Regions from separate parts of the Kitasatospora dryopteridis genome, predicted to be linked through region 2. Evidence: riboswitches for the same ligand, from Rfam matches in the RefSeq annotation. Region 2 holds a riboswitch; each other region holds the start of a gene.
The links. Region 2 has a riboswitch for cobalamin ahead of ACQ614_RS22585 (ribonucleoside-diphosphate reductase subunit alpha). Riboswitches for the same ligand answer to the same signal wherever they lie in the genome.

Region 1: another riboswitch for cobalamin. It lies ahead of ACQ614_RS30475 (HoxN/HupN/NixA family nickel/cobalt transporter); the one in region 2 lies ahead of ACQ614_RS22585 (ribonucleoside-diphosphate reductase subunit alpha).
Region 3: another riboswitch for cobalamin. It lies ahead of ACQ614_RS25730 (cobalamin biosynthesis protein); the one in region 2 lies ahead of ACQ614_RS22585 (ribonucleoside-diphosphate reductase subunit alpha).

What each region holds. Positions count from the first base shown of each region.
Region 1 covers NZ_CP192749.1:6,742,096-6,752,248, reverse strand. The annotation lists gene efp (elongation factor P) at 1-435, opposite strand, end outside; gene ACQ614_RS30500 (aminopeptidase P family protein) at 501-1,607, opposite strand; gene rpmG (50S ribosomal protein L33) at 1,872-2,036, shown strand; gene ACQ614_RS30490 (type B 50S ribosomal protein L31) at 2,098-2,343, shown strand; gene ACQ614_RS30485 (XRE family transcriptional regulator) at 2,406-2,981, opposite strand; gene ACQ614_RS30480 (EamA family transporter) at 3,077-3,925, shown strand; gene ACQ614_RS30475 (HoxN/HupN/NixA family nickel/cobalt transporter) at 3,967-5,082, opposite strand; cobalamin riboswitch at 5,115-5,323, opposite strand; gene ACQ614_RS30470 (ArsR/SmtB family transcription factor) at 5,406-5,768, shown strand; gene ACQ614_RS30465 (phosphatidylinositol-specific phospholipase C domain-containing protein) at 5,961-7,007, shown strand; gene ACQ614_RS30460 (Fpg/Nei family DNA glycosylase) at 7,065-7,871, opposite strand; gene ACQ614_RS30455 (AAA family ATPase) at 8,152-8,973, opposite strand; gene aroQ (type II 3-dehydroquinate dehydratase) at 9,077-9,520, opposite strand; gene aroB (3-dehydroquinate synthase) at 9,517-10,153, opposite strand, start outside.
Region 2 covers NZ_CP192749.1:4,951,250-4,961,402, reverse strand. The annotation lists gene ACQ614_RS22595 (glycosyltransferase family 2 protein) at 1-720, opposite strand, end outside; gene ACQ614_RS22590 (LamG domain-containing protein) at 1,065-2,153, opposite strand; adenosylcobalamin-variant (AdoCbl-variant) riboswitch at 2,351-2,451, shown strand; gene ACQ614_RS22585 (ribonucleoside-diphosphate reductase subunit alpha) at 2,675-5,059, shown strand; gene ACQ614_RS22580 (ribonucleotide-diphosphate reductase subunit beta) at 5,080-6,075, shown strand; gene def (peptide deformylase) at 6,154-6,708, opposite strand; gene ACQ614_RS22570 (tetratricopeptide repeat protein) at 6,848-7,837, opposite strand; gene ACQ614_RS22565 (HD-GYP domain-containing protein) at 8,001-9,347, opposite strand; gene ACQ614_RS22560 (HD-GYP domain-containing protein) at 9,344-10,153, opposite strand, start outside.
Region 3 covers NZ_CP192749.1:5,704,951-5,715,103, forward strand. The annotation lists gene ACQ614_RS25720 (putative cobaltochelatase) at 1-1,843, opposite strand, end outside; gene ACQ614_RS25725 (cobyric acid synthase) at 1,858-3,354, opposite strand; gene ACQ614_RS25730 (cobalamin biosynthesis protein) at 3,351-4,439, opposite strand; cobalamin riboswitch at 4,545-4,677, opposite strand; gene ACQ614_RS25735 (helix-turn-helix domain-containing protein) at 4,885-5,574, shown strand; gene ACQ614_RS25740 (alpha/beta hydrolase family protein) at 5,894-7,027, shown strand; gene ACQ614_RS25745 (hypothetical protein) at 7,298-8,737, shown strand; gene ACQ614_RS25750 (CDP-alcohol phosphatidyltransferase family protein) at 8,832-9,713, opposite strand; gene ACQ614_RS25755 (phosphatidylserine decarboxylase) at 9,700-10,153, opposite strand, start outside.

The DNA.
Region 1 (10,153 bases), 1.8 Mb from region 2:
GCGGTCGCCCTGGACGCCCGGCTCGGTCTCGGCGATGGTGAGCTCGACGGCGGCCGGGAGCTCGACGTACAGCGGGACGCCCTCGTTCTGGGCGACCAGGGCCTCGAAGCCCTCGAGCAGGTACTTGGCGGCGTCACCGACGGTGGCGGAGTCGACCGGGACCTGGTCGTAGGTGTCCATGTCCATGAAGACGAACGCGTCGCCGTCGCGGTACGAGTACTGCATGGTGCGCTTGTCGACGTTGGCGGTCTCGACCTTGATGCCGGCGTTGAAGGTCTTCTCGACGACCTTGCCGGTGAGGACCTCCTTCAGCTTGGTGCGCACGAAGGCCGGGCCCTTGCCGGGCTTGACGTGCTGGAACTCGACGACGGACCAGAGCTTGCCGCCGTCCAGCTTGAGGACCATGCCGTTCTTGAGATCGTTCGTGGAAGCCACGGGCGCACTTACTCCTGATATAGCTGTCAAGGAACCAAGGGTGCGCGGCCGTGCCGCCGGGGCGGCTACAGCGCGAGGAGCTCCTTGGTGGTGATGGTGAGCAGCTCGGGCCCGCCCTCCTCGAGGGGGCGCACGACGAGCGTGTCCTCGATCCGGACTCCGCCCCGCCCCGGGAGGTGAACCCCCGGGCCGACGGTGACCGGCACGCGGTTGTCCAGTTTACCCATGTCGGCGGGTCCCAGGCGCGGCGCCTCCCGGATCTCCAGGCCGATGCCGTGTCCGAGCGGGTGCGCCGGGTTCTCGGTGTGGCCCGCGGCCTGCAGCACCTCACGGGCGGCCAGGTCGGGTACGGACTCCGAGACTCCGGGGCCGAGGGCCTCGCGGCCGGCGCGCTGGGCGCGGAAGACCAGGCGGTGCAGCTCGACCTGCCAGGGCGCGGGGGCCGCGCCGATGACGAAGGTGCGGGCGGTGGAGACGCCGTAGCCGCGGTAGCAGGCGCCGAGCACCACGGTGAGGAAGTCGCCCTCCTCGACCCGGCGGTCGGTCGGCTGGTGGGACTCCAGGCCGGAGTGGCTGCCGGTGCCGACGGACACCGGGAAGGCGGCCCGGTCGGCACCGTGGTCGATCATGCGGCGCTCCAGCTCCATCGCCAGGTGGCGCTCGGTGCGGCCGACCAGGATGGACTCGAGCAGTTCGCTGAGCGCCTGGTCGGCGATCTCGGCGGCGATCCGCAGGTCGGCGATCTCGTGCTCGTCCTTGACCACGCGCATCCGCTCGACCGCGGTGCCGAGGTCGGCGAGCCGGACGCCCTCGGCGATGCCGGCCACCGCGCGGTGGCGTTTGACGGTGAGGTCGTGCTCCTCTACGGCCAGGTCGGCGACACGGAGCCGGCCGGCGGCCTCGGCGGCGGCCAGTGCGGTGTCGGTGTCGGCGGGCACCAGCAGCTGGGCGACGTCGGGGCCGAGCAGGTGCTCGCCGCTCTCGTCGGGCGGCAGGTCGTCGGGCAGGGCGAGCAGGGAGCGCTCGCGGGTGATCAGCAGGCTGGCACCGCAGGGTGGGCAGCCGGTGAGGTAGCGGACGTTGGCGGCGCGGGTGATCAGGGCCGCGTCCACTCCCGAGGCACTGCAGTACTCCCGCAGGTGCTCCCGCCGGGCCTCGTACGCATCGGACATGCCACGAGCGTACGAACTGCGGACGTCGCGCGCCCGTCGAGCAGGGCAGGCGGCCCGCCGCTGCGCGAAAAGGGCCGGAAGAGTGCCCGGGGAGGGCGCGCGGAAGCTCCGGGCGCGGGTCGGGGCCCTGTCCTGCCCCGGGTCGGCTCCGGCGGGAATGGACGGGCGCCGGGCTGCGTTGGAGCCGTATGAAAACGACTTCCGTTCCCAGAAGAAGCTCCGGAGGGGGCCCGGAGCGGAGGTCCGAGCCCGCGAGGAGGACAGATGGCCCGCAGCGAACTCCGCCCGGTCGTCCGGCTGAGGTCGACCGCCGGCACCGGCTTCACCTACGTGACGCGCAAGAGCCGCCGCAACGACCCCGACCGGCTGGTGCTGCGCAAGTACGACCCGGTCGTGGGGCGGCACGTCGCGTTCCGCGAGGAGCGCTGACCGCCCGCATCGACCGCACGCCCGCCCGACATCCCGTCCGACCCTCCGAAGGAGCAGCCGCATGAAGCACGGCATCCACCCCGCCTACCGTCCGGTCGTCTTCCGCGACAAGGCCGCCGGCACGTCCTTCCTCACCCGCTCCACGCTCGGCTCCGCGTCGACCGTCGAGTGGGAGGACGGCACCGTGTACCCGGTGTTCGACGTCGAGACCTCCTCGGCGAGCCACCCCGTCTGGACCGGGCGGGCCCGCGTGCTCGACCAGGCAGGCCGCGTCGAGCTGTACCGCCGCCGGTACGGCCGCGGCTGACCGCACGGAAACGGCGCCCCCTCCCGGCCGGGAGGGGGCGCCGCCGCATGCGGGCGGGCCGGTCAGCGCGGGGGCGGCGGCACCGACACCACGAGGGTGAGCCGCACGGGCACCTCGCCGTCGTTGCGGTAGCCGTGCGCGGTGGCGGCCTCGTAGGAAGCGGTCGAGCCGGCCGGGACGCGGTGCTCGCGGCCGTCCAGGGTGAGGGTGAGCTCGCCCTCGTCGACCCGGGCGATCTCCACGGTGCCGGCCGGGTGCGGGTCGGAGCCGTGTCCCTCCCCCGGCAGGATCAGCCACTCCCAGAGCTCCAGCGGGCCGGGCGCCTCGATGCCGTTGAGCAGCACGCCGCTGCCGCCGTTGGCACCGGCCCACAGCTGGACGGCCTCGGAGTCGGGCACGATCCGGACGGTGGAGGTCTCGTCGTAGTCGAGCAGCCGGGCGATCGAGACGCCGAGGGCGTCGGCGAGCCTGACGACCGTGCCGACGCTGGGGTTGGTCCGCCCCTGCTCGATCTGCACGATCATGCCGCGACTCACCCCGGAGCGGGCGGCGAGGGCGTCGAGGGTGTGACCGCGGTCGGAGCGCAGCCGCTTCAGGTTGCGGGCCAGGGCCTGGGTGATGACATCGGGGTCGGGCATACCAGTCCAATATATTGATTCGTCTGGATCACTTTGCTGATCTACTCTTCCGGGACACGACGAGTCCAATTGACCGTACTCCGGAGTCCACTGTGCTGTCCCAGCTCCTCGCTCTCTCCGCCAGCCTGCTGTGGGGCGTGGCCGACTACGGCGGCGGCGCGCTGACCCGGCGGATGCCGGCGCTGACCGTGGTGCTCGCCTCGCAGGTCACCGCGGCGGCGCTGCTCGTGGCGGCCGTCCTGGCGACCGGCGGCCCCGGCCCGTTCACGGCCGGCCTGTGGTCCGCCGTCGCCGCCGGCGCGATCGGGCCGTTCGCCATGCTCGCCTTCTACCGGGCGCTCGCCCTCGGGCCCATGGGCGTCGTCTCGCCGCTGGCCACGGTGGGCGTCGCGGTGCCGGTCGGCGTCGGCCTGGCGCTCGGCGAACGGCCGGGCCCCGCCCAGGCCGCCGGGATCGCCGTCGCCGTCCTCGGGGTGGCCCTGGCCGGCGGCCCGCAGCGCGGCGGCGGCGCGGTCGGCGCCAGGGTGCTGGTGCTGACGCTCGGCGCGGCCTTCGGCTTCGGCGCGGTGATGGCGCTGATCGCCCACGCCTCGGCCGGCGGCGGCCTGCTGCTCGCCCTGTGCGTGCAGCGGCTGTGCAACATCGCGGTGGGCGGCGCCCTGCTGCTGGCCCGGGGCCGCGGGCGCTGGCCGGCCGGGCCCGGGGCCGTCCTGCGGCACCTGCCCGTACTGACCGCCGTGGGCGTGGCCGACGTGGCCGCCAATGCGACCTTCGCCGTCGCCTCCAACAGCGGGCCCGTGGCGGTGGCCGCCGTGCTGGCCTCGCTCTACCCGGTGGTCACGGCGCTGATGGCCCGCGGGCTGCTCAAGGAGCGGCTGCAGCGGGTGCAGGTGGTCGGCGCCGGCCTCGCGGTGGCCGGCACGCTGCTGCTGGCGGCGGGCTGACGCACCGTCCGCCCGCGCACCGGGCCGGCGGCCCGCGCCGCTCAGGCCTGCCGCTCCGGCGCCCACCGCTTCTCCACCCCGGCGATCCGCCAGTAGCCGATCGCCACCGCCCAGACCACCACGAACAGGCCGACGATGACGAAGCCCACGTTGTCCAGGCTCAGCCCGGCGACCCACCCCGTCACCGGGTCGGCCAGGCCGAGCTTGTCGTGCAGTACCGCCACCAGCTCGATCGTGCCGATGACGAACGCCACCGCGATCGACAGCCCGGTGATGGCCAGGTTGTAGAAGACCTTCCGCACCGGGTTGGAGAACGCCCACTGGTAGGCGAAGTTCATGAACGTGCCGTCCAGCGTGTCGAACAGGCTCATGCCCGCGGCGAACAGCAGCGGCAGGCAGACGATCGCGTACCAGGGCAGGCCCGCCGCAGCACCCGAGCCCGCCATCACCATCAGGGTCACCTCGGTGGCGGTGTCGAAGCCGAGGCCCAGCACCATGCCGACCGGGAACATCTGGCCGGGCCGGGAGATCGAGCGGGTGGCCCGGCCGAGGATGCGGTTCATCAGGCCGCGGGAGTCCAGCTGCCGCTCCAGCTCCGCCTCGTCGTACGAGCCGGCGCGCATCGCCCGGAACACCCGGAGGATGCCGAGCAGCGCGACCAGGTTCAGCGCGGCGATCAGATAGAGGAAGGCGCCGGAGGCGGTGGTGCCGATCGTGCCGAGCACCTGGTGCGTCGCCGACCCGTCGTCCATCAGCACCCCGGCCAGCTGCGCGCCGCCCGCCACCAGGGCGGCCATCAGCACCACCATCGAGGAGTGCCCGAGGGCGAACCAGAAGCCCACCGAGACCGGGCGCCGGCCGTCGGCCATCAGCTTGCGGGTGGTGTTGTCGATCACCGCGATGTGGTCGGCGTCGAAGGCGTGCCGCATGCCGAGGGTGTAGGCGGTGATGCCGAGGCCCGCGCCGAAGACCTGGGTGCCCACCTCGTACTTCTCCGGCACGACCAGCAGGAAGAGCGTGCCGAAGGCCGCGACGTGCATCGCGAGGATGACCGCCATCAGGCCGGCGGTGCGCAGGGTGTCCTCCCGCCGCCAGCGGAAGGCCGGCGGTCCGGGGGCGGTCGGCGGCGCGGCCGTACCGGTTGCGGGCAGGGTCATCTGCGGATCACGCTCCAGCACCTCGTGGAATGACGTCGTGAGATGCCGTGGCCGGTCTCCTGGCTCACGGGGAGGTTCCGACGGTGCCCGTACCCGGCCTTCCCAGGCGCGCTGCTGCGCCCAGTGACCCGCAAAGGGGTACGGATTGACTCCCCGTTCACAGTGGCGAGGGCCGCTCCGGACTCGGACCCGCGAGGGTCCTCCACCGGTCTTCCCGAACACCACGGCTGCTCCACCGTAGGGGTGACGGACCGACAGCTGCAAGCCTGCAGACCTGCGCAGGTGTCTGAGATCACGGTCGGACGGCCTGCAAGAATGCCGCCATGCACCTCGTCCCCGCCGACCGCACCGACCACCGCACCATCGACGGGCACCGGGTCTGCGAGGCCATCGCGGCGATCGGCGACACCGCCCGTGTCCGTACCTGGGCCGACCGCTTCGCCCTGCTCGCCGACCCCGGACGGCTGTCGCTGCTGCTCGCCCTGCACACCACGGGGCCGCTCGCCGTGACCGACCTCGCCGTCGCGGCCGGCATGCGCGACCCGGCGGTCTCCCAGGCGCTGCGGCTGCTGCGCGCCGCGGGCGTGGTCGCGGGCGAGCGGGACGGCCGCGTGGTGCGGTACCGGCTCACCGACCCGGCGGTCGCGGAGGTGCTGGAGCACGGCGTGCTCGGCCGTCCGGAGTGAGGGCCGCCCGGGTCGGAGCCGCCCGGCCGGGGGCCGTCCGGAGTGAGATCGGCTGCGCCGCACGCAGTATGACGGGGGATCGGCTTCGGCCAAGTTTTCTTGTCATGTCACCTTGAAGCAGCTCCGGTGGCCCATGCTTCCGGAGGCGGCCCGTCCGGGCCGCCGTTCCCAGGCTCCTGACGAGGAGACACCGTGAAGCTTCGCCGTACGTTCGCCGTGGGACTGCTGGCCGCAGCCGCCGCCCTGATCCCCGCGCACCAGTCCGGCGCCGCCGCCGGCGGCGGCCTGCCCTTCGGCTCGGCCACCACCGTCGGCCTCCACAACACCTACGACCCGGCCGCGTTCCCGTTCCTCGCGCAGAGCCTGGACACCGGCACCGGAATGATCGAGCTGGACGTCTGGACGGACACCGTCACCAAGGAGTGGAAGGTCAGCCACTCCAACCCGCTCGGCAACGCCAACAACTGCACCGCCGCGAGCAACCCCGCCCAGCTCTACAGCGGCGGCACCAACAAGAACCTCGAGCACTGCCTCGACGACATCCGGGTCTGGCTCGGCGCCCACCCCGGCAGCGGCCCGCTGGTGGTCAAGCTCGAACTCAAGGGCGGCTTCGCCGCCAACCGCGGCATGGGCCCGGTGCAGCTCGACAGCCTGATAGCCGCCCACCTGGGCAGCACCGCCTTCCGCCCCGCCGACCTGCTCGCCAGGCCCGGCGGCGGCTCGTACGCCACCCTCGACGAGGCCGCCCGGGCCGGCAACTGGCCGACCCGCGCCGCACTGGCCGGCCGGGTGCTGGTGGACGTCATCCCCGGCACCTTCGAGGAGGGCAACCCCTTCGACACCCTGCACACCGACGTCGAGTACGCCCGCCACCTGCGCGACCTGGCCGCGGCCGGGAAGATCGGCCAGGCCCAGGTCTTCCCGGTGGTGCACGGCGCCGCCTCGGGCGACCCGCGCGGCAAGTACGGCGAGACGAACATCCGGCCCTGGTTCGTGGTGTTCGACGGCGACGCCTCGGCGTACGTCGGCGGCATCGACACCGCCTGGTACGACAGCCGCCACTACCTGCTGGTGATGACCGACGCCCACAACGTCGCCCCCGCCATCAGCGGCACCGACCCGACCGCCGACCAGGCCCGGGCCCGGGTCTCCCAGCTCGCCGCCGCCCACGCCAGCATCGTCTCCAGCGACTGGCGGAAGCTGCCCGAGGTGCAGTCCACCGTGCTGCCGCGCGGCTGACGGCCCGTCGCGCCCTGCCCTGCCGCTACGGCAGGGCAGGGCGCGGGTGCCCGCCCGTCAGCGCTGCTGGCAGCCGGGGCACCAGAAGAGGTTGCGGGACACCAGGGACTCGGTGCGCACCGGCGTCTCGCAGACCAGGCAGGGCATGCCGGTGCGGCGGTAGACGTACACCTCGCCGCCGTGGTCGTCCACCCGCGGCGGGCGGCCCATGGCCTCCGGGGTGTGCTCGGGCCGCACGGTGTCGATCCGCCCTGCGCCGACGCCCTCGTGCATCAGGGCGACCAGGTCCGCCCAGATCGCGTCCCACTCGGCACGGGTGACGTCCTTGCCGGCCCGGTGCGGGCTGATGCCCAGCCGGAACAGCACCTCGGCGCGGTAGACGTTGCCGACCCCGGCCAGCACCTTCTGGTCCATCAGCAGGGCGGCGACCGTCGTCGAACTGCGGGCCATCCGGCGCCAGGCGGCCTCCGGGTCCGCATCGGGGCGCAGCGGGTCGGGGCCGAGCCGGTTGTGGACGGCCTTCTTCTCGCCGGGGCCCAGGAGTTCGCAGGTGTTGGGGCCGCGGAGGTCGGCCCATCCCTCGTCGTTCGCCATCCGCAGCCGGACCTCGCCGACCGGCGCGGGCACCTCGCCGGTGCCGAAGGCGAAGTTGCCGTAGAGGCCCAGGTGGATGTGCAGCCAGTCGTCCCCGAAGCCGAGGAACAGGTGCTTGCCGTGGGCCTCGGTCTCGTCCAGGGTGCGGCCGTCGAGCAGGGCGGCGCCCTCGGCGAAGCGCCCCTGCGGGCTGCTCACGCGTACGGGCCGGTCGGCAAAGGCTCGGTGGTTCTCTCGGGCTAGGCGGTGGATGATGTGGCCCTCGGGCACGGGCGTCAGCTCCTCGTCTGGTCCGTTGCGGCCCCTCCATCATCCCAGCCCCCTGTGACACCCCGACCGCCCGCCCGGGCGGTCGATCCAGGGGCGCGGGGAGGCACCTCCCGGCCGGAGGCCGGGGGAGAACTGCACAATCCGGACGCGGGCCACCGTACGGATCACGGCCTGGCCCACGCCGTCGTGATCACCACATCCGTATTGCGCAGTTCCCCGCGGCCCTACACGTCTGGTCGGAGGCGGGATCACACCACGCCGTCGGTGTCGGGCGGGGCGGTCACGGGCGGCCGGCCAGGCGGGACATGATGGCGCGGTCGAGGGCGGCGGCGGTGGCGGCGACGTCCAGCTGGGAGTTGTCGATGATGGGCAGGCCCGAGGTGCGCCAGCCGGCCATCCGGCCGTGGATGCGGGCGACCTCCTCGTCGCTCAGCCGGCGGTTGCCGCTGCGGCGGGCGTTGCGGGCGAGCACCGAGTCGAGGCCGGGGAGCAGGACGACCGGGATCATGCCGGGGCCGATGTGGCGCTTCCAGCCGCCGAGGCCGATGGCCGGCCGGTCGGGGAAGACGGCGTCGTCGATGATGCAGGAGATGCCGTTGGCGAGGTAGTTGCGGCAGGCGAAGCCGCAGGTCCGCCGGGCGAGGCGGTACTGGGCCTCGGAGGCGTTGTTCCAGCCGGACTGCGGGTTGGCGAAGCCGGACTGCACCCACTCGCGGACGTCGTCCAGGCTGATGTGGGCGGTGGGCATCGGCTGCCGCTCGGCCCAGTGCCGGGCGACGGTGGTCTTGCCGGCACCGGCCGGGCCGATCAGCAGCACGGCTATCGGGCCGGTCGGCAGCTGGTGCTGCGGCGGGTGCGCGGGGAGCTGGACGGGTGCGCCGGCCGGGAGGACGAAGTGTCCGGTGGCGCCGGGCGGCACGCTCATCGCGGGCGCCGCGGGTGCGGGCGCCGCGGGCATCGGGGCCGGGGGCGGCGCGGCGGGCTGCGGCTGCCGGGCGGGCGGCTGCGGGTACGGCGGCTGCGTGCCGGGCCTGGCCGGATACGGTGGCTGCGCCCCTCCTGGCCTGGCCGGGTACGGCGGCGCGACGGGTCGCGGAGGCATCGGTCCTCCCCCTGCGTACTGCGACATCGTCACCTCCCGAGCGGGACACTACACGTCGGCCCGGTGGCGGGCACAGTCCGCCACCGGGCCGAATGATCACGTGTCAGCGGGAGGTGAGCTGCTCCGCGAGGGCGCGAAGTGCCAGCTCGTACGAGCCGAGGCCGAAGCCGGCGATGGTGCCGGAGGCGATCGCGGCGATCACCGAGTTGTGCCGGAAGGTCTCCCGGGCGTAGGGGTTGGAGATGTGCACCTCGATGAGCGGCGCGGTGCGCTGGGCGGCGGCGTCGCGCATGGCGTACGAGTAGTGCGTGAAGGCACCGGGGTTGATGACGACCGGGGTCTTCGCGTCGGCGGCCTGGTGCAGCCACTCGACCATCTGCAACTCGGAGTTGGTCTCGCGGACCTCCACGTCCAGGCCGAGTTCGGCGCCGAGCGCGGTGCAGCGCTCGACCAGCCCGGCGTACGAGGTGGCGCCGTACACGTCGGGTTCGCGGCTGCCGAGCCGGCCGAGGTTGGGCCCGTTGAGGACGAGCACCCGTGTGGTCATCCGGACACCTCCGCGTAGGCGGCGACCAGCAGGGACGGGTCGGGCCCCTCCAGGACGGAGGTCTTCGCGAGGCCGTCCAGGACGATGAAGCGCAGCAGGTCGCCGCGGGACTTCTTGTCGATCTTCATGGCGTCGAGCAGCCGGGGCCAGGCGTCCGCGCGGTACGTCAGCGGCAGCCCGACCGAGCCGAGCACCCGCCGGTGCCGGTCGGCGGTCTCGTCGTCCAGCCTACCCGCGAGGCGTCCGAGCTCCGCGGCGAAGACCATGCCGATGGAGATCGCCGCGCCGTGCCGCCACTTGTAGCGCTCGTTGCGCTCGATGGCGTGGCCGAGGGTGTGGCCGTAGTTGAGGATCTCGCGGCGGCCGGCCTCCTTGAGGTCGCCGGAGACGACGTCGGCCTTGACCTGGATGGCCCGGCGGATCAGCTCCAGGGTGTGCGGGCCCGCCGGGGTGGTGGCGGCCTCCGGGTCGGCCTCGACCAGGTCGAGGATGACCGGGTCGGCGATGAAGCCGGCCTTGATCACCTCGGCGAGGCCGGAGACGTAGTCGTGCTTGGAGAGCGTCTCCAGGGTCGCCAGGTCGGCGAGCACGCCGGCCGGCGGGTGGAAGGCGCCGACCATGTTCTTGCCCTCG
Region 2 (10,153 bases):
CTTGCGGGCGGACACCGGGACCGGCTGCGGTCCGCCGTGGCGCCGGAAGCGGTGGTTGAAGAGCTGGCGGAGGTTGGCCATGCCGTCCGGCAGGGCGTTGAGCTTCACCTCGCCGCCGCGGGTGCGGTACTCGATCGGGACCTCCATGAAACGGTACCCGGCCGAGGTGGCGGCGTTCTTGATCTCCTGGGAGAAGGCCATGCCGCCGGAACGGACGTCCAGACCGTCCCAGATGTACCGTCGGAAGATCCACATGCCGGACTGGGAGTCCCGCAGACCGTTGCGGAAGAGCGTGCGGCTGAGTGCGCTCAGGGCGTGGTTGGCGACGAAGTGCGAGGGCTTCATGGCACGCCGGTTGCTGCGCCGGAGCCGATCGGTCGTCATGAACTCCACGTCGTGCTCGACCAGAGTGTGCAACAGGTCGGGCAGGGCGTCGAACGGATAGGTGCAGTCCGCGTCACCGGTGGCGATCACATCGCCGGTGGCCTCGTCGAAGCCCGCGAGATAGGCGTTCCCGTAACCCCGTTCCGGCTGCGAGACGACCCGGGCGCCCAGCGACCGGGCGACGGCCGCGGTGTCGTCCGTCGAGGCGTTGTCGACGACGACCACCTCGGTGTCCCAACCGGCTGCCGCGAGTTCTGCGACCGGCACCGTGCCCATCACCGCGGGAAGGTTTGACGCCTCGTTGAGCGCGGGAATCACGATGGACAGAGTGTTCACGGCTCTATTCCCCCCGAAAAAAGCAACTGCTCGCCCCGCCCCCTGGTGAGCAGCCGTTCCGGGGCCGGGCATCCGACGACAGGTCGGGACGGCCCGACGGTCGGTCAGGCTGCGGGCCGCTCCGCGGACGACGGCCGTCTGCCGGCCGTCTCCTGCTCGCCTGAACTCGCCGGGGGTTCCGGTCGGCCGCGCGCGGGCACTTCCGAAACCGATGCGCCCCCACTCGGCCTGATGCCGCCATCCCCGTTCGCTCGGCCGCCATCTTTTCACACCCCGAACGCCGGTGACACCGCGGCAGGCGTGAGGGAGGCCACGGCCGGGCCGTGGCCTCCCCCGGCAGCGGATCAGCCGCCGACGAGCCAGGAGTTGACCGGCTTGGCGCTGAGGCCCGTGCCGCCGGTCTTGAGGCTGGCGACCTGCTGGGGGTTCAGCGGCTCCTTCCAGACCAGGATCCGCCCGATCACGCCGGCCCAGTTGTCGCCCCAGATCCCGTGGTGCCGGCTGCGACCGAACTGCAGCGGCCCGGGCCCGGCCCAGATGGGGCCGTTGAGCTTGGCCGTGGCCGCCTGCGCGCCGTTCACGTACAGCGTGATGGTGCGCTGGCCGGCGTCGTAGACCGCGGTGAGCAGGACCCACTGCGTCACCGTCTCCAGGCTCTCGGGAGCCACCGCCTGGACGACCGTGCCGTCGGCGCCGCCGTCCGCGGTCTGCACCCGGAACGCCCACGCCTTCTTGCCGCTGGCGTCGTCGCGGGACAGGTCGAAGGAGTACGAGATGCCGTCGCCCTGGCTGATCGCCGTGCGCGATCCGCCGGGCGCCTCGTTGTAGACCCATGCCGCGATCGAGAAGCTCTTGCCGACGTCGACCAGCTGGTTCGCCGACTGGGCGTAGGAGTTGTTGTTGCTCCGCATGCGCAGCGCATAACCGCCCTCCACCTCGGCCAGCTGCGCGTCCGGGCCGATGGCGAGGTTCGCCTGACCGGACTTGTCGGCCAGCAGGTCGGGCTGGCCGGGCACGGTCGGCGAGTTGGCGGGGGCCGAGCCGGACGGGTGCGCCGAGGCCGAGGCGCTGGACGATGCGCCGGCCTCCGGAGTGCCGCCGTGCACACCCTTCATGACGGCCAGACCGACCGCGCCGCCGAGGACGCAGGCTGTGAGCACGATGCCGCCCGTCCAGATCAGCTTCTTGCGGCGCGACGAGGCCTCGTGCTGCTGGGCCAGCGCCTCCCAGTCCGGGATGGCGGTCTGCGCCTGCTGAGGCAGCGGCCACTGCTGGTGCGACGCCTGCGCGGGGAAGCCGGGCGGCGTGCCGAAGCCTGCCTGCGGCGGGAAGGACTGGGCACCCTGTGCCCCCTGCTCCGCGGGATTCGCCGGTCCCTCCTGGGACCCGGGCTGACCCGTCCAACCGGGCGTGGCCCCCGTACCGTCACTCATGGCCAGAGATCGTAGGCCATGGGGTGCGGCGCAGTCTCGGGTGGTGACCGTTCCGTGAGCACAACGGGTGGGTCAGGGGCGGGTCGGATGTGCGCACTGCGCTCACCGGAGTGTGTCCAGCCACGGACGCGACACGCTGCGTGCACAAGATATGGGGGTACATCACGGAGACACCACTACATGTATGCTCACTCTCGCTGTCGACGCAGGGGAACCCGGTGCAAGTCCGGGACTGCCCCGCAACGGTGAGCAGGCCCGTGAACGTCCGGGCCCGCACAGTCCGAGGGCCTGCCGACGGTGTGCCACCGGCTTCCCCGCAGATGCCATGAAGCACAGCTGTACGTCCGGGCCTCGCGGGTTGGCCGGGTGGCGACGCACGCCTCGACTCGGATCGGGCGTGCCGTTCTGCCCTGCCGCGCGCACGCCCTGACGCACCCCCGGCCCCCGGCCCGCGGGGTACCCGAAGCGTCCGCTGCCGCCACAGGAGAGAGTGCGCCTTGACCGTCGCTGCCTCAGTCACCCTGCCCTCCCAGGGAATCGCCGAGTCCGCCCAGACCGACCCCGGTGCTGCGCTGCTCCGGCTGCTCACCGACCGCAGCACCGACCTCCCCCAGGTGGACCCCGGCCACGTCGCCGCCGCCGCACTGCGCGGCCGCCACGCCGGCTCCGACTTCGCGGAGCTGCGCGGGCTGGCCGTGGAGGCCGCCGCGTCGATGATCGCCGAGGACCCGCAGTACTCGAAGCTCGCGGCCCGCCTGCTGGCGCTGGAGATCCGCGACGAGGCGGTCTCCCAGGGCGCGGTCACCTTCGCCGCCTCGATCGCCGTCGGCCACGCCGAGGGCCTGATCGGCGACACCACCGCGGCCTTCGTGGCCAAGCACGCGGACGCCTTCGACGCCCTGGTCGACCTGCAGGGCGACGACCGCTTCGAGTACTTCGGCCTGCGCACCGTGCAGTCCCGCTACCTGCTGCGCCACCCGATCACCCGCAAGGTGGTCGAGACCCCGCAGTACTTCCTGCTGCGCGTCGCCGCGGGCCTCGCGGTCGGCGACAGCGAGCAGTCGGTGGCCGAGGTGGCGGAGCTGTACCGGCTGATGAGCCGTCTGGAGTACCTGACGTCCTCTCCGACGCTGTTCAACTCCGGTACCAAGCACCCGCAGATGTCCTCCTGCTACCTGCTGGACTCGCCGCTGGACAACCTGGACTCGATCTACAGCCGCTACGCGCAGATCGCCCGGCTGTCCAAGCACGCCGGCGGCATCGGCCTGTCCTACTCGCGCATCCGCTCCCGCGGCAGCCTGATCCGCGGCACCAACGGCCAGTCCAACGGCATCGTGCCGTTCCTGCGCACCCTGGACTCCTCGGTCGCCGCGGTCAACCAGGGCGGCCGCCGCAAGGGCGCCGCCTGCGTGTACCTGGAGACCTGGCACGCCGACATCGAGGAGTTCCTGGAGCTCCGCGACAACACCGGCGAGGAGGCCCGGCGCACCCACAACCTCAACCTGGCGCACTGGATCCCGGACGAGTTCATGCGCCGGGTCAACGCCAACGAGGACTGGTCGCTGTTCTCCCCCGCCGACGTCCCCGAGCTGGTCGACCTGTGGGGCACCGACTTCGACGAGGCGTACCGCAAGGCCGAGCAGGCCGGCAAGGCCGTCCGCACCATCCCGGCGCAGACCCTCTACGCCCGGATGATGCGCACCCTGGCGCAGACCGGCAACGGCTGGATGACCTTCAAGGACGCCTCCAACCGGGCCGCCAACCAGACCGCGCTGCCCGGCCGCACCGTGCACTCGTCCAACCTGTGCACGGAGATCCTGGAGGTCACCGACGACTCCGAGACGGCCGTCTGCAACCTCGGCTCGGTCAACCTGGGCGCCCACGTCGCCGCCGGCGCCACCGCCGCCGACCTCGTGAACGCCATGGACTGGGAGCGCCTGGACGCCACCGTCCGCACCGCGGTGACCTTCCTCGACCGGGTCATCGACATCAACTTCTACCCGACCACCGAGGCGGGCACGTCCAACTCCCGCTGGCGGCCGGTCGGCCTCGGCGTGATGGGCCTGCAGGACGTCTTCTTCCAGCTGCGGATCGACTTCGACTCCGCCGAGGCGAAGACGCTCTCCACCCTGATCTCCGAGCGCATCATGCTCACCGCCTACGAGCGCTCCGCGGACCTCGCCGAGCAGTTCGGCCGCCACGAGGCGTACGGCGAGACCCGCGCCGCCCGCGGCGAACTGCACATCGACCACTTCAACGCCGCCGCCCCGCAGTGGACGGAGCGCTGGGACGCGCTGCGCGCCCGGATCGCCGAGACCGGCCTGCGCAACTCGCTGCTGCTGGCCATCGCGCCGACCGCCACCATCGCCTCGATCGCCGGCGTCTACGAGTGCATCGAGCCGCAGGTGTCCAACCTGTTCAAGCGCGAGACGCTCTCCGGCGAGTTCCTCCAGGTCAACCCGTACCTGGTGCGCGAGCTCAAGGAGCTCGGCGTCTGGGACCAGCAGACCCGGGACGCGCTGCGCGAGACCAACGGCTCCGTCCAGGAGCTCAACTGGCTGCCCGCCGACGTCCGTTCGCTGTACCGCACGGCCTGGGAGCTGCCGCAGCGCGCGCTGATCGACCTGGCCGCGGCCCGCATGCCGTACATCGACCAGAGCCAGTCGCTGAACCTCTTCATGGCCGCGCCCACCATCGGCAAGCTCAGCTCGATGTACGCGTACGCCTGGAAGGTCGGTCTGAAGACCACCTACTACCTGCGGTCGCGCCCTGCCACCCGGATCGCGCAGGCCGCCACGGGCGCCCGCGCCGCCGTGCCGGTGCCCGCGCCGACCATGAGCCAGGAGGAGCAGGACGCCATCGCCTGCTCCCTGGAGAACCCCGAGTCCTGCGAGGCCTGCCAGTGAGCACCGAAGACCGCCAGAAGATGCTGCTCGACCCGGGCTTCGAGCTGACGCTGCGCCCGATGCGCTACCCGTCGTTCTACGACCGGTACCGCGACGCCATCAAGAACACCTGGACGGTGGAGGAGGTGGACCTGCACTCCGACGTCGCCGACCTCGCCAAGCTGAGCGAGGGCGAGCGGCACATGATCGGCCGCCTGGTCGCCTTCTTCGCCACCGGTGACTCGATCGTCGCCAACAACGTGGTGCTGAGCCTCTACAAGCACATCAACTCCCCCGAGGCCCGGCTCTACCTGTCGCGGCAGCTGTTCGAGGAGGCCGTGCACGTCCAGTTCTACCTGACGCTGCTCGACACCTACCTGCCCGACCCGGACGACCGCGCGGCGGCCTTCGCGGCGGTGGAGAACATCCCCTCCATCCACCAGAAGGCGCAGTTCTGCTTCAAGTACATGAACGCGGTCGACCACATCGACTCGCTGCAGACCAAGGAGGACCGCCGCGCGTTCCTCCTGAACCTGATCTGCTTCGCGGCCTGCGTCGAGGGCCTGTTCTTCTACGGAGCCTTCGCGTACGTGTACTGGTTCCGCAGCCGCGGCCTGCTGCACGGCCTGGCCACCGGCACCAACTGGGTGTTCCGCGACGAGTCCATGCACATGGACTTCGCGTTCAGCGTCGTGGACACCGTCCGCGAGGAGGAGCCGGACCTCTTCGACGAGCAGATGGCCGAGCAGGTCACCGAGATGCTGGAGGAGGCCGTCGAGGCCGAGCTCCAGTTCGCCCGCGACCTCTGCGGCGAGGGCCTGCCCGGCATGAACACCGAGTCCATGCGCCAGTACCTGGAGGCCGTCGCCGACCAGCGCCTGGCCCGCCTCGGCCTGCCGATCCGCTACGGCTCCACCAACCCCTTCGGTTTCATGGAGCTGCAGAACGTCCAGGAGCTGACCAACTTCTTCGAGCGCCGGGTCTCCGCCTACCAGGTCGCCGTCGAGGGCTCGGTCTCCTTCGACGACGACTTCTAGGCCGCGGCGCACCGGTCACGCAGGAGGGCCGCACCCGGGTTCCGGGTGCGGCCCTCGCGCGTGCCGTCGGGCGGTCCGTCAGTCGTTCGGGACGGTGGCGTACTTGGGGGTGCCCTCGGCCATCTGCTTCAGGGCGTCCTTGCGGTCGCGCTTGGAGAGCCGGTCGATGTACAGGTAGCCGTACAGGTGGTCGGTCTCGTGCTGGAGGCAGCGGGCGAAGAAGCCGGTGCCCTCGACCCGGATCGGGTTGCCGTCCTTGTCGACTCCGGTGACGGCGGCGTAGTCGGGGCGGGCCAGGTCCATGTAGGCGGTGGGGACGGACAGGCAGCCCTCGGCGGAGTCGTCCAGGGCGCGGCGGCCCGGCGGCAGCTCCTCCAGCACCGGGTTGACGACGTGTCCGACGTGGCGCACGCCCTCGTCGTCGGGGCAGTCGTAGACGAAGACCTTGAGGTCGACGCCGATCTGGTTCGCGGCCAGGCCGACGCCGTCGGCGGCGTACATCGAGACGAACATGTCGTCGATGAGCGAGGCGAGTTCGCCGTCGAATGTGGTCACCGTGGCGACCTCGCGGTGCAGCACCGGGTTGCCGAAGACCGTGATCGGGCGGGCCGTGCCCTTGGAGAGGTCGGGCATCTCGCCGACGACCTTCTGCACCGGGGTCTCGTCCTGCTCGGGGTGGTCGTGCTCGTGCTCGTCGGCCATCGCTGGTTTCCGCTCCGTGGTTCCGTCCAGGTGTACCGCTCAAGGGTACGGCGCCGGGCGAACCCCTTCCTCAACAAACCTCTTCGAGGTCCCGGTACGCCCGGGTGGCGGGGGAGGCGGCGACCCAGCGGTCCAGGAGGGTGCGGACCAGGCCGGCGGGGGCGGCGATGCCGCACTCGCGCTCGGCGAGCCAGGAGGTGCCGATGCTGCCCTGGCTGAGGTGGCTGAGGTGGCCGGGGTGGGTGGGGTCGCCGTCGTCGTGCGGGTCGTGGTGGGCGGTGTGGCCGTCGTCGATGGCCATCCGGCTCTCCGAGCAGGCGCGGCACAGCAGCCGCACCGAGCTCGTCCAGTCCTCGGCGGCGTACCCGGCGTCGGCGACCAGACGCTCCAGCGCGTCCCGGTCACCCGCCGTGGCGGCCTGCAGCAGCACCACGAAGGTCGGCACCGGGGAGGGCGCCCACAGCTCGATCTCGTCGAAGACGGGGTAGGCGACGCCGTCGGCGACCCGCTCGCCGTGCGGGGCGCCGTCGTGCAGCACGACCTCGCCCCAGCGGCGGCCGGAGGACGGCAGCGGGACGGACAGCACCTCGATCCGGGCGGGGTCGAGCCGGCGGCCCCAGACCACCTCGGACTCGCCGTCCGGGGAGAGCCGCACCGGGGTGGTGCCGAGGTCGAGGTCGACGGGCCCGTCCGCGGGGACTCCGGGCCCGCCGGGGAGTCTCAGCCCGTACGCCTCCCAGGCACGGCGGGCGAGCGGCCAGTCCTGCAGGGCGGTGGCGGTGATGCCGAGGTTCCACCAGTCGGGTGCGCCGGTCGCCCGGTCGAGCAGGGCGACGGCGCGCAGCCCGGCGGTGCGGGCCTGCTCCCAGTCGCGGCGGAACTTGTGCAGCAGGGCGAGGTTGAACCAGGAGTCGGAGAGCCACGGCTCCAGGTCGGCGGCCATGACGAGCAGTGCGCCGGCGTCCTCGTAGCGGCCGTCGCCGATGAGCGTGAAGGCGCGGTCGGTCGTCTGCCGCCAGGTGGCCGACGGCCGGTGCCTTGCGCGGTGGAAGATCCTCACGTTCCGTCCCTGCCGTTGTCGTCCGCCAGTTCTCAGCACATGCTCCGAGGCCGGCTGCTGCAACGGGAACGATCCGGTGTGCCGGGTGGCCCCGCATCCGGTGTTCCACGCTACGACCGCATCCAACCACGCCTGTGGCGGCCCGCGCTCCCCGCGCGGCGGTTCATGCCGGTTCGCGGCCTGCGGCGCCCACTCTGGCCAAGGCGTCGACCACGGCAGGGTCGTAACCGCGGCCTCGCTCCAGCCGCAGCCGTTCCAGCGCCGCGAAGGCGGCGGTGGCCTCGGACAGCCCGCGGCCGCGGGCCTCGGTGCGCAGGTCGTCGTGGGCGTTGGCGACCCGGATGATGCGGGCGGACAGCGGCAGGCTGCGGTCGGCGGCGCCGTCCGGCAGCCGGAAGGGGTCGGCGAGCCGGGCGACCTGGTCGCCGACCCGCCGCGGGACGCCGGTGCGCCGGATGACCTCGCTGCCCAGGCGGGCGATCCGCTGCTGTTCGGCGGGCGGCAGCATGGCGGTGGCGCCGCCGGGTACGGGTTCGACCAGCGAGAGCTGGCCGATGTCGTGCATCAGTGCGGCGTACTCCAGAAGGGCGAGGTCCCGGGTCCCGAGCCCGAGTTCGCGCCCCAGCGCGCACGCCGTGTCCGCGACCCGGCGGGCATGCCCCGGTGGGGTGTAGCCGGCGACCTCGGTGGCCCGGGCGAGCGCCTCGATGGTCTGCCCGGTGGTGGCGCGGATCGCCGCGGCCCGCCGGAAGGACGCCTGGGCGAGCAGCAGCGGGGTGCAGAACAGCGGCAGCGCCCACAGCCCGACCTCGCCGGCGAGCAGGCTGACCAGCATGCCGGTGGCGACGATCGCCGATCCGATGCCGAGCAGCGAACGCAGTTCGTCCTCCAGTGCGGCGGCGAACCGCAGGCCGGCGCGGGCGCGGTGCAGCACCGCGGCCAGCACGGTGTCGCAGAGCGCGGTGAGTGCGGCGACGCCGGTCAGCAGGGCGCCGTACGCCGGGCCGGAGAACGGGGCCCGGTCGAGCAGGCCGCTGCCGTAGACCGGCTGGAAGAGCAGGGCGGCGAAGGCCGTGGTGAGCAGCCGCCGGGAGGCGGTGTCGGCGCGGGCGGTGTCCGGCGGGCCGGGGGCGGGCCGGGCGTGTCGACCGGGGGCGGCGCGGCGGGTGCGGACGCCGGGCAGGGCGAGCGGGAGCAGGCCGGCCAGGGTGCCGAGGCCGGTGACGGCGACGACCTGCAGTGTCCCGTGGCCGGTGGGGGTGCCGTGCAGCGGTCCGAGCAGGGCGTAGGCGAGGGCGGCGGCGGTGCCGAGCGGGGCCTGCTCGCGGTCGCCGGGCAAGGTGATCCTGGCCCGTTCGCCGGCCGCGACGACGGCGCCGAATGCGAGGGCCACCTGCGGCTGGACGAGGCCGTGCACGGCGACGTGGAGCAGGGCCGCGCCGAGCAGCAGGGCTGCGGCGGCGTGGACGGCGGACGGCCGGAGGAGGCCGCCGCGCCGGCCGGGTCTCACGGCGACCCGCCCGCGGTGATCCGGCCGCCCGGCCCGGGCACCCGGCGGGCCGGCTCGGGGACGCCGAGCGGGATGTCCGGGACCTCGCCGTCCCAGCCGCCGGGCGGGGGCGGCTCGGGCTGCCAGCCGTGCAGGTCGACGGCGGCGACCAGGGCCTGCACCATGGCCGGGTCGAACTGGCTTCCGGCGCAGCGCTGGAGCTCGGTGACGGCCTCGGTGACGGGGCGGCCGCGCCGGTAGGAGCGGGTGGAGGTCATCGAGTCGAAGGCGTCGGCGACCGAGATGATCCGGGCGAACTCGGGGATCCGGTCGCCGGCCAGGCCGGCGGGGTAGCCGCGGCCGTCGAGCCGTTCGTGGTGGTGCAGGATGCCCGCCCGGGCCTCGCCGAGGAAGGCGAGGTCGCGGACGAGTTCGTGGCCGAAGACCGGGTGGACCTCGACGGCGCGGCGCTCGGCCTCGGTGAGCGGGCCGTTGCGGCGCAGCAGTTCGGTGGCGACGCCGAGTTTGCCGACGTCGTGCAGGGTGCCGGCGAAGTGCAGGGTGCGGATGCGGTCCTCGGCCATGCCGAGCTGCCGGGCCATCAGGACGGCGGCCCGGCCGACGCGTTCGCTGTGGCCGCGGGTGTACGCGTCCTTGATCTCCACGGCCTGGACGAGGGCGCGGACGGTGGCCTGGTGGGCGCCGGCCTCCCGGTGGCCCTGGGCGAACATCCAGGCGGAGATGGAGAGCGGCAGCAGGGCGAGCACCGCCGCGAACGCGCCGTACGGGCCCTGCCAGAGGACCGCGACCATCAGGCCGCCGGCGCC
Region 3 (10,153 bases), 750 kb from region 2:
CCAGGGCGTCCCGGCCGCCGGTGGCCCGGCCGTCGGTGACGACGACCAGCAGCGGGCGGCGGTCCGGGTCGCGCATCCGCTCGATCCGCAGCACCTCGTGGGCGCGCAGCAGCCCGGCGGCCAGCGGGGTCCGCCCGCCGGTCGGCAGCTGCTCCAGCCGGGCCGCCCCGACCTCCACCGAGGAGGTCGGCGGCAGCGCCAGCTCGGCGCCGGTACCGCGGAAGGTGATCATGCCGATCTTGTCGCGCCGCTGGTAGGCGTCCGTCAGCAGCGACATCACCGCGCCCTTGACCGCGCCCATCCGCTGCCGGGCGGCCATCGAGCCGGAGGCGTCCACCACGAACAGCACCAGGTTGGACTCCCGGCCGCGGCGCACCTGCTCCCGCAGGTCGTCCTTGGCCAGCACCAGGGCCCGCCCGGACCGGCCGCGGGCGGCCTGGTGCGGGGCGGCGGCCTGCAGCGTCGCGGTCAGGTGCAGCCGGGCCAGGCGGCCCTGCGGGCGGCGCGCCCGCACGGTGTGCCCGCCGTCGGTCTCCGCGGCCGAGCGGCGGCCCATCGCACCCCGGCCGGTGCCGGGCACCTTGAACAGCCGCGTCCGGTACGGGGCGGCGCTGGCCACCGGGGCGGCCTCCCGGCCGGTGCCGGGCGCCTGGCGGGGCTGCGGCGGGGTCTGCTCCGGGGCCTGTGCGGGGTCGGAGGCCGCCGAGCCGTCCGGCGCGTCCGCGGGCGCGGGGGCGCCGCCGGGGCCGTCCGGGCCGCCGCCGTCCGGGCCGTCGTCCTGCGGCCCGCTGCCGTTCGGGTCGCTGTCGTCCGGGCCGTCCTCCTCGGAGCCCGCGTGCTCCTCCAGCGTGCGGTCCAGCTGCTCCTCGTCCAGGCCGGGCGCGTCGAAGGGGTTGCGGCGCCGACGGTGCGGCAGCGCCAGCTGTGCGGCCTTGCGGACGTCCTCCTCCAGCACCTCGGTGCGGCCCGCCCAGGCCGCCAGCGCGACCGCCGTGCGGGCCATCACGATGTCCGCGCGCAGGCCGTCGACCTCGAAGGCGGCGCAGACCGCGGTGATCTGACGCAGCGCCGTGTCGGTCAGCTCCACCTTCGGCAGCAGCTCCCGGGCGGCGGTGATCCGCTCGGCGAGCGCCTGCTCCTCCCCGGCGAACCGCTCGGCGAAGCCGGCCGGGTCGGCGTCGTACGCGAGCCGCCGGCGCACCACCTCGGCCCGCTCCTGCGGGTCCCGGGTCGCCGCGATCTCCACCGTCAGGCCGAACCGGTCGAGCAGCTGCGGACGCAGCTCGCCCTCCTCCGGGTTCATGGTGCCCACCAGCAGGAAGCGTGCCGCGTGCCGCACCGACACGCCCTCCCGCTCCACGTACGAGCGGCCCATCGCCGCCGCGTCCAGCAGCAGGTCGACCAGGTGGTCCTGCAGCAGGTTGACCTCGTCGATGTAGAGCACGCCGCGGTGCGCCTTGGCCAGCAGGCCCGGCTCGTACGCCTTGACGCCCTCGGCGAGCGCCCGCTCCAGGTCCAGCGAGCCGACGATGCGGTCCTCGGAGACGCCGACCGGCAGCTCCACCAGGTGGGCGGGCCGCTCCAGCGAATCGGCGCCGGTGTGCGCGCCGTCCGGGCACTGCGGGTCCGGCGCCACCGGGTCGCAGGCGAACCGGCAGCCGGCGACCGCGCCGATCGACGGCAGCAGCCCCGCCAGGGCGCGCACCATCGTCGACTTGGCGGTGCCCTTCTCGCCGCGCACCAGCACACCGCCGACGGCGGGCGAGACCGCGTTCAACAGCAGCCCGAGCCGCAGGTCGGCCATGCCGACGATCGCGGTGAACGGATAACGGGCGTCACTCATCTGCTCTCCCTTGCTCACGGCGCACCCGGCGGCACGAACGGCAGCCCCTGCGGTGCCCCGCCCTCGATCAGCTTCCACAGCGCGTCGGTGTCCGCATGCTCCTCGATCAGGTCGCCCAGCCGGTCCAGCCGTTCCTCGCGCGCCGCGGCGAACGAGGTGTCCGGCGCAGGCACGAACGCCCGTCCGGCCGCCGCCGCCACCTCGCGCAGCAGCGCCCGCCGGAAGCCGTCGTTCTCCAGCGCGCCGTGCCAGGTCGTCCCCCACACCGCACCGACCCGGCAGCCGTCCAGGAAGGCTTCCCCGCCCTCGACGGACACCACGCCGTGGTGGATCTCGTACCCCTCGACCCGTTCCCCGTACGCCTCGCCGACCGGCCGGCCCAGCACCTTCTCCGCGCCGAACTCCACCCGGGTCGGCAGCAGCCCGAGGCCCTCGACGGCGCCCGCCTTCGACTCCACCGCGTCGACGATCTCCCGGGACAGCATCTGGTAGCCGCCGCACACGCCGAGCACGGGCAGCCCGGCCGCGGCGCGCGCCTGCAGGGCGGTGTCCAGGCCGCGCTCGCGCAGCCAGGCCAGGTCGGCGACGGTCGCCCGGGTGCCGGGCAGCACCACCAGGTCGGCGTCGGCCAGTTCCTCCGGCCGGGTCGCCCAGCGCACCAGCACGCCCGGCTCCTGGGCCAGCGCGTCCACGTCGGTGAAGTTCGACAGCCGCGGCAGCCGCACCACGGCGACCCGCAGCACGTCCGCGCCGTGCGGGGCCGCGGTCGGACGGTTCTCCACGGCGGTGGAGAGGTCCAGCGAGTCCTCGGCGTCCAGCCACAGGCCGGGCAGCATCGGCAGCGTGCCCAGCACCGGACGGCCCGTCAGCTCCCGCAGCATCTCCAGCCCCGGCGCCAGCAGCCGCGCGTCCCCGCGGAACTTGTTGACGAACCAGCCCGCCACCAGCGACTGGTCCTGCGCGGACAGCAGCGCCAGCGTGCCGTACATCGCCGCGAACACCCCGCCGCGGTCGATGTCGCCGACCACCACCACCGGCAGGTTCGCGGCCGTGGCCAGGCCCATGTTGGCGATGTCCCGGTCCCGCAGGTTGATCTCGGCGGGGGAGCCGGCGCCCTCGCAGACCACCACCTCGTACCGGCTGCGCAGGTCCGCCAGGCACTCCAGCGCCCGCTCCAGCAGGACGGGCTTGCGCTCGCGGTAGTCCAGCGCCCCGACCTCGGCCACCGGTCTGCCGAGCAGCACCACCTGGCTGCGGCCGTCCGCCCCCGGCTTCAGCAGCACCGGGTTCATCGCCGCCTCGGGCTCCACCCGGGCGGCCTGGGCCTGCATCGCCTGGGCGCGGCCGATCTCGGCGCCGTCAGCGGTGACGAAGGAGTTCAGCGACATGTTCTGCGCCTTGAACGGCGCCACCCGCACCCCCTGCCGGGCCAGCCACCGGCAGATCCCCGCCGTGACCACGCTCTTCCCCGCATCCGAGGTCGTCCCCGCCACCAGCAGAGCCTTCGTCACGTGACACTCCTTCGCATGCGTGCAAACCCGGGGACGGGAATGGGCCACCCAGGGGCGCGTACTCCGATCAGACCGGTGCGCCCCGGGGCGGCCCGGCCGAGTGAGGTGCGTCCGAGGGCGTGGGCGGCCGTCGTCACCGCCAGCGCCAGCATTCCCACGCGGCGGGAGAGCCGGCAGGCGCGCTCGATGTCCGGGACGTCCACCGGCCGGAGTTCGGCGCCGAGGACGGGCCGGTGCTCCACCCTCCCCCAGCCTTCGGCCGGGGGGACCCCCGTCTCCGGGGGAACCCCGTCGCCGTACCGCAGGGTGCCGCCGAGCCGCACGCCGAGCCCGCCCGCGAAGGCCGACTCCGCCTGTCCGGCGTTGGGGCTGGGGTGTGACGACCCGTCGCGCCGCCAGACCTTCCAGGCGGCCCGCGGGTGCTCCGCGGCGGCGACCGTCAGCAGTGCGGTCAGCCGGGCACCGGGCCAGCCGGCCACGTCGTCGAGCCGGGCGGAGGCCCAGCCGAAGCGCAGGTGGCGCGGCGAGCGGTGGCCGACCATCGCGTCCAGGGTGTTGACGGCCCGGAAGGCCAGCAGCCCGGGGGTGCCGGCCAGCGCGCCCCAGGTGAGGGCGTTGACCACGGCGTCGGCGGTGTTCTCGGCGACGGACTCGACGACGGCGCGGGCGATCTGCTGCCCGTCCAGGGCGCTGGGGTCGCGGCCGCACAGGTGCGGCAGACGCTCCCGGGCGGCGGCCAGGTCGCCGGCCTCCAGGAAGCGGCCGATCGTCCGGGCCTCGCGGGTGAGGGAGGTACCGCCGAGCACCGTCCAGGCGGAGGCCGCGGCGAGGGCCGACCGTGCCCAGGGACGCCGCCGCAGGGCGCGGTCGGCGAGGACGGCGCCGGCCGCGACGGTGCCCACGCTCAGGGCGGTGAAGGCGGCTCCGGTGCCCCGGTGGTCGCGCCAGAGCCGGCGCTCCAGGCGGCCGGCCGCGGTGCCGAACAGGGCGACCGGGTGGCCGCGGCGGGGGTCGGCCAGCGCGGTGTCGGCGAGGTAGCCGGCGACGGCGCCCAGCAGGTAGGGGGAGGGGTTCACACGGGCCACGGCCCGGCTCCCCGGTCGGGGCGCAGCGGTGACCGCTGGGCAGCCTGCATGGCGGGCGTGTCCTCACTCAGGGTCCGCGCCCTGGATCGACGAACCGGCGGCGAGAGTCTCCTGGCTTCCGGGTCGGACACGCGCTCGGGCCTTCCAGCGGCCCTGTCGCGGACCGCCGTGACCATGCAGGTCGAGCGTGCTCCCCGGTGACAGTGGCGGGACCGCGCCGGACTCGCACCGGCTTCCTCTGCATGCCTCCGTATGGCCCCGAGATCCCATCACGCGTTCCGACCGGGAGTCAACAAAGCCTGTGGAGGGGTTGGTCACACACCGTCGCCGTTCCGGCCGCCCCGAGCCCCGTACGATCCTCCAGCCCCGGGCCCGGGCGGCGCGCCCCGCTTCGTGCGTTCGGCGAGTGGGTCGGTGCGCGCGGCCGCCCGTACGTTCTTGTCGCATGCGACGCAGACCGTCCTCCCCGCCGCCGGTGCCGTTCTCCCCGCAGGCCGCGCGGGCGCACCGCGCCGGGCTCGGCCTGACCCCGGAACAGGTCGCCGAGGCCATGGCCGCACACGGCGTCCGGCTGCTGCCCGCCCATGTGGCGGCCTGGGAGGCCGGTGAGCTGCGGCCCTCGGAGGAGGAGTTCGTCGCCCTGTCGAGGGCGCTGTGGTGCCCGCCCGCGCAGCTGATGGGCGTCCGCCCGGCGACCCTCCGCGACTTCCGGCTGTCCCGCGAGCTGACCAGGGAGCAGGCCGCCCGCCGGATCGGGGTCAGCGTGCAGACGTACGCCAGGGCCGAGGACACCGGCCACTGGGACGCCGACGAGGAGCAGAGCCTGGCACTGGCGCACGCGCTCGGGCTGACCCTGCGGGCGCTGGTGCACGTGACCGGCCGTCAGGACGAGCTGGAGCTCCTGCTGCGACAGGTCGTCGACGGCCGCTGGCAGGCCCGGCTGAGGGCGGTGGCCAGGCTCGTGCCCGTCCCGGACCCGGTGCTCGGCGGGGTCCTCGCGGACCTCCAGGACGAGTACCTCGTCCCCGCCCACTGGGGCTCCGCCGTCCCGGACGCCGCCCGCCCCCCGGCCCGCCCGCTCGCCGACCGCTTCTGGGAACTGCTGTCCCGGCCGGGGACGGACGTCCCGGTCTAGGGCTTGTCTGACAATTCCCGCCGCGCACACGACGCCGGATCATCCCGCCTGGACGTGCCGCCGCATCGCCCGAGTACGTCCAGTACGAGGCCGATACGGCGGCACGCCCAGCCGGGCGCCCGACGCCGCGTGCCAATGCGACGCGAATTGTCAGACAAGCCCTAGGAGAGCCTGAAGGCAGACGGGCGGCCGAACAGGGGCGCGCGGGCCCCCGGATCGACCTCTGCACCGCCGCCCGGACGGACCCGTTCGGGTGGCCGCGGTCCGGGGCCGGGCGTGGACTGGGAGCGCCATGTCCAGCCGCCCACCGGGGAGCGCCATGCGTTGGGGAACCGCCGCGATCGTCGCGGCCGCCGCCGTCGGGACGGGGGCCGCCGTGCTGCTGATCGGCCGCCGGGTGTCCGAGCGGGCCGTCCGCCCCGGTTTCGCGGGGATGGGACTGTCGGGCCGCGGCGGCGCCCGCCCCGGCATCCGGGTCCAGGACCTGGCCGCCGACCGGGTCACCCTCACCCGCAGCGTCGAGACCGAGCGCCCCGGCCGCTACGCCCTGGAGTGGACCGACGGCGGCCACGCCGTGATCGGCGACGTGCTCGCCACGGGCCCGCAGAGCGTCACCCGGCGGCTGCTCGCCACCGGCGCCGGCACGCTGCGCACCGGGACGGAGGTCCGGGTGACCGCCCGTACCGAGATCGGCGACCCGGCCTCCGCGCTCGGCCTGGACTTCACCGAGACCGTCGTCGACGGCGAGCTCGGCCCGATGCCCGCCTGGTACCTGCCGGGCATCCGCGGAGTGTGGGCGATCCTGGTGCACGGCCCCGGCACCGACCGGCAGCAGGCACTGCCCGTCCTGCCGGTGCTGCACGCGCTGCGCATGCCGGTACTGGTGGTCACCCACCGCGGGGACGAGGGCGCCCCGCCCTCCCCGGACGGGCTCGGGCACTTCGGCGAGACCGAGTGGCGGGACGTGGAGTCCGCCGTCCGCTTCGCCCACGCCCACGGCGCCGGCCGGATCGTGCTGTACGGCTGGTCGCTCGGCGCCACGATGGCCCTGCACACGGCGGCCCGCTCGGCCTGGCGCGACTCGCTGGCCGGCCTGGTGCTCGACTCGCCGGTGCTGGACTGGCCCGCCACCGTCCGCAGGGAGGCCGCCCGGGCCGGCGTGCCCGCCCCGCTCGCCGAGCTCGGTGCGCTGGCCGCCGAGGGCCGCTCCGGGGTCGACCTGGCCGGGTTCGCAAGGCTCGCGGCCGGCACCGACCTCCAGGTGCCCGCGCTGCTGCTGCACAGCCCGGTGGACGCCGTGGCGCCCTGGTCGGCCTCCGCCCGGCTCGCCGCCCGCCGGGACGACCTGGTGAGCCTGCACGCCGTCCCGGACGGCGCCCACGCCGCCCTGTGGAACGCCGACCCGGACGGCTACGGCGAGGCGCTGCGCCGCTGGCTCACGCCGCTGCTCTGACCCCCGCGTCCGCGCCGCGGCCGGCGGGCCGTCGGTGGGCCTCCGGACCGGGAAATCCGGGGCGTGCTCATGCCAGGTGGGCCGCCGTGGCGACCCGGTTTGATGGCTGATGCCCGATCTCATCCCCCGTCCGCGGACCGGACCTACGATCGCGCGTAGAACTCGATGTGACAGAAGGCCGGTACACGGGGAAGACTGCTCGGCGTGACGTCTCGGAACCCGCGCGACCGTGATGCCCCGCTCCCGCCCGCGATCCGCACCGGAGCGACGGTGACCCGTCTGCCAGGAGCGGCCCGCCGAGCCGAGAGCACGCCTCCGGGCGGGCCAGTCCGCCGCCGTACCCCCACGCCCAAGCCGGGCCGCGGCCGGGTGCCGGTGCCGGACGGCTTCCCCGCACCCGCCGAGCTGGCCCCGCTGGCCCGCCGGATGCTCGCCGACGCCGTGCGGATCTCCCGCTGGGCCGGCGAGCTCGGCGAGGTCGACAAGCGCGGCGAGCTGCTGCCCGACGACGCCCGGGCCGCCGGGCGCGCCCTCGCGATGACCGTCGGCGCCGCGGCGAAGGCCTGGGGCCAGGCGCTGCTCGTCGGCCTGGTCGAGCTCCGCGACGGCGGTGCCGGGCCCGGCTGGCGACTCAACGCCTGGGAGCACGACGACGAGGCGGTGATCCGCGGCTGGTCCGCGCTGTTCGACGCCTGGACGCTGCTCGCCCCCGTGCCGCCGGCCGCCATGCGCGGCGTCTTCGCGGTGCTCGCCGGGCAGGCCGTCGACCAGGCGCCGCACCTGCTGTCCTTCCTGCACCTGGTGGACGGGCCGGTCGCCGACAGCGAGCTGCTGGAACTGCTCCGCCGCGGCCTGGACGAGCGCCGCCACGGCGCCTCCGGCGGCGGTCTCGGCCTCTCCCCGGTGCCGCACGCCGCCTCCGCGATGTCCGCCGTCCGCGGCACCTGCCGGGAGCCGCAGATCGACACCCCCACGACCGCTGCCGACGCCGCAGCCGTCCTCGACTGGATGCTGGACGGCCTGGCCGCCGTCGGCGCCCTGGAGCGCCGCGACGAGGCCGCCGAGCTGTCCCCGCTCGGGCACTGGGCGGTCCGCGCCAAGCTGGAGGAGATCTGCACCGTCGCGCAGACCGCCGCCGGGCACATCGAGCAGAGCGCCATGGAGCTGCTCAGCGCCTGCGCCGAGTACACGCCCGGTCCGGCCCGCGCCGAGTACCGGGCCTGGGTGGCCGCCCGCCCGGTGGACCGCGCGGTGGCCGAGCTGCTCGACGCCGCCCGCGGGGAGGACGCGCTGGTGCGCGGCCTCGCCTTCGAGGCACTGCGGGTGGCCGGCGGCACCGCCGAGCAGGCGGTCCGCGCGGCCGTGGAGGAGCCCGTGCTGCGGCCCTACGCACTGCTGTGGCTGGCCGAGCGCTCCGACGAGGGCCCGGTCGCCCCGGCGGACGTGCTGGGTGCGGAGGACGCCGCCTGGCTGTGGGTGGACACCGCGGCGGCCCTGCTCGACCACGGGGACACCGCACTGCTGGTCCCGCACGTGGAGGGCGCGTCGGCCGGCGAGCCGGTGCGGCTGTTCAACCGGGCCCGGCAGTCCGGCCACCCGCGGGCTGCCTCGGTGCTGACCGCCGTCTCCGGCGTTCACCCCGACCCCGCGGTGGCCCGTGCGGCCCGCCGCTCCGCCTTCAGCGTCCACAACGGCGGCGCGGGGCAGTAGAGGTTGGGAGCCCCCGGTGGTTCCCGCAGGGCATGCAGCAGGACATGCGGAAGGGGCCCGTATCCGAGTCGGATACGGGCCCCTTCCGTGTGGTTCAGCAGCCGCGGGACTCCGCGCGGCGGGCGCGGACGTCGCCGACCTTCTGGCCGACCTTGCGGCGGATCACCAGCATCGGAGCCATCGCGGCGAGCGCGATCTGGGCGGTGGCGCCGATGTGCATCAGCGTGTCGCCGCCGGGCAGACCGGCCGCCCAGGCCGCCAGGCAGCCGATCGAGACGACGATCCAGCAGAGCGTCGCGGTGGCGAGCAGGCCCTGCGGCTTCGGGTACTCGATCCGGCTGACCATCAGGTAGGCCACACCGAAGATCATCAGCAGACCCGGGACGAACGGCGGGTCGAGGAGCACGATGGCGATCACCGTCATCGCACCCATCGGGCACGGCATGCCCTGGAAGATCCCCGGCCGCATCTTGACGGCCGAGAACCGGGCGAGCCGCAGCACCACCGCCAGCAGGACGGTCAGCGCGATGAACGCCGAGAGCTGCTGGTTGCTGTCCGGCGACACGATGCCCCAGACCGCCACGAAGTAGGCCGGGGCGATGCCGAAGCTGATCAGGTCGGCCAGGTTGTCCAGCTCCGCACCCAGCGCCGAGGAGCGCAGCTTGCGGGCCACCAGGCCGTCGAACAGGTCGCACATCGAGCCGATCAGCAGCAGCGTGACCGCGGTGGCGGCGCTGTTGCGGTTCGGCGCGGAGGCCTCACCGGTGAGGTGCGGCATCAGGACCCCGGTGGTGATCGAGTAGATCGCCAGGAAGCCGCAGACGGCGTTCCCCAGGGTCAGGAAGTCGGCGGTGGACAGGTGCTGCGGCGAACGGGGCGCCCGCAGCTCGCGGTCGCGCGCCCAGCGGCGGCGCCGCAGCTCCGTCTCCTCCTCGTCTCCGAGGCCGACGAGAGTCTCAGGATCAGTCACGGTCAAGGCGCGTCACCCCGGCGGTGGTCTTCTGGCCGACCTCGACGCCCACCTCGACGCCGGCCGGCAGGTACGTGTCGACGCGGGAGCCGAAACGGATCAGACCGATCCGGTCGCCCTGCTCGACCTTGGTGCCGGCGCTCACGTACGGCACGATGCGACGGGCCACGGCCCCCGCGATCTGCACCATCTCGATGTCGCCGAGCTCGGTGTCGAAGTGCCAGACGACCCGCTCGTTCTGGTCGCTGTCCTTGTTGAACGCCGGGACGAAGCCGCCGGCGACGTGCTCCACGGACGTCACGGTGCCGGGCAGGGGCGCCCGGTTGACGTGCACGTTGAGCGGGCTCATGAAGATGGCCACCCGGGTCCGGCCGTCCGGCCAGGCGTCGATCGACTGCACCACGCCGTCCGCGGGGGAGATCACTCTGCCGGTGCCGATCTCACGC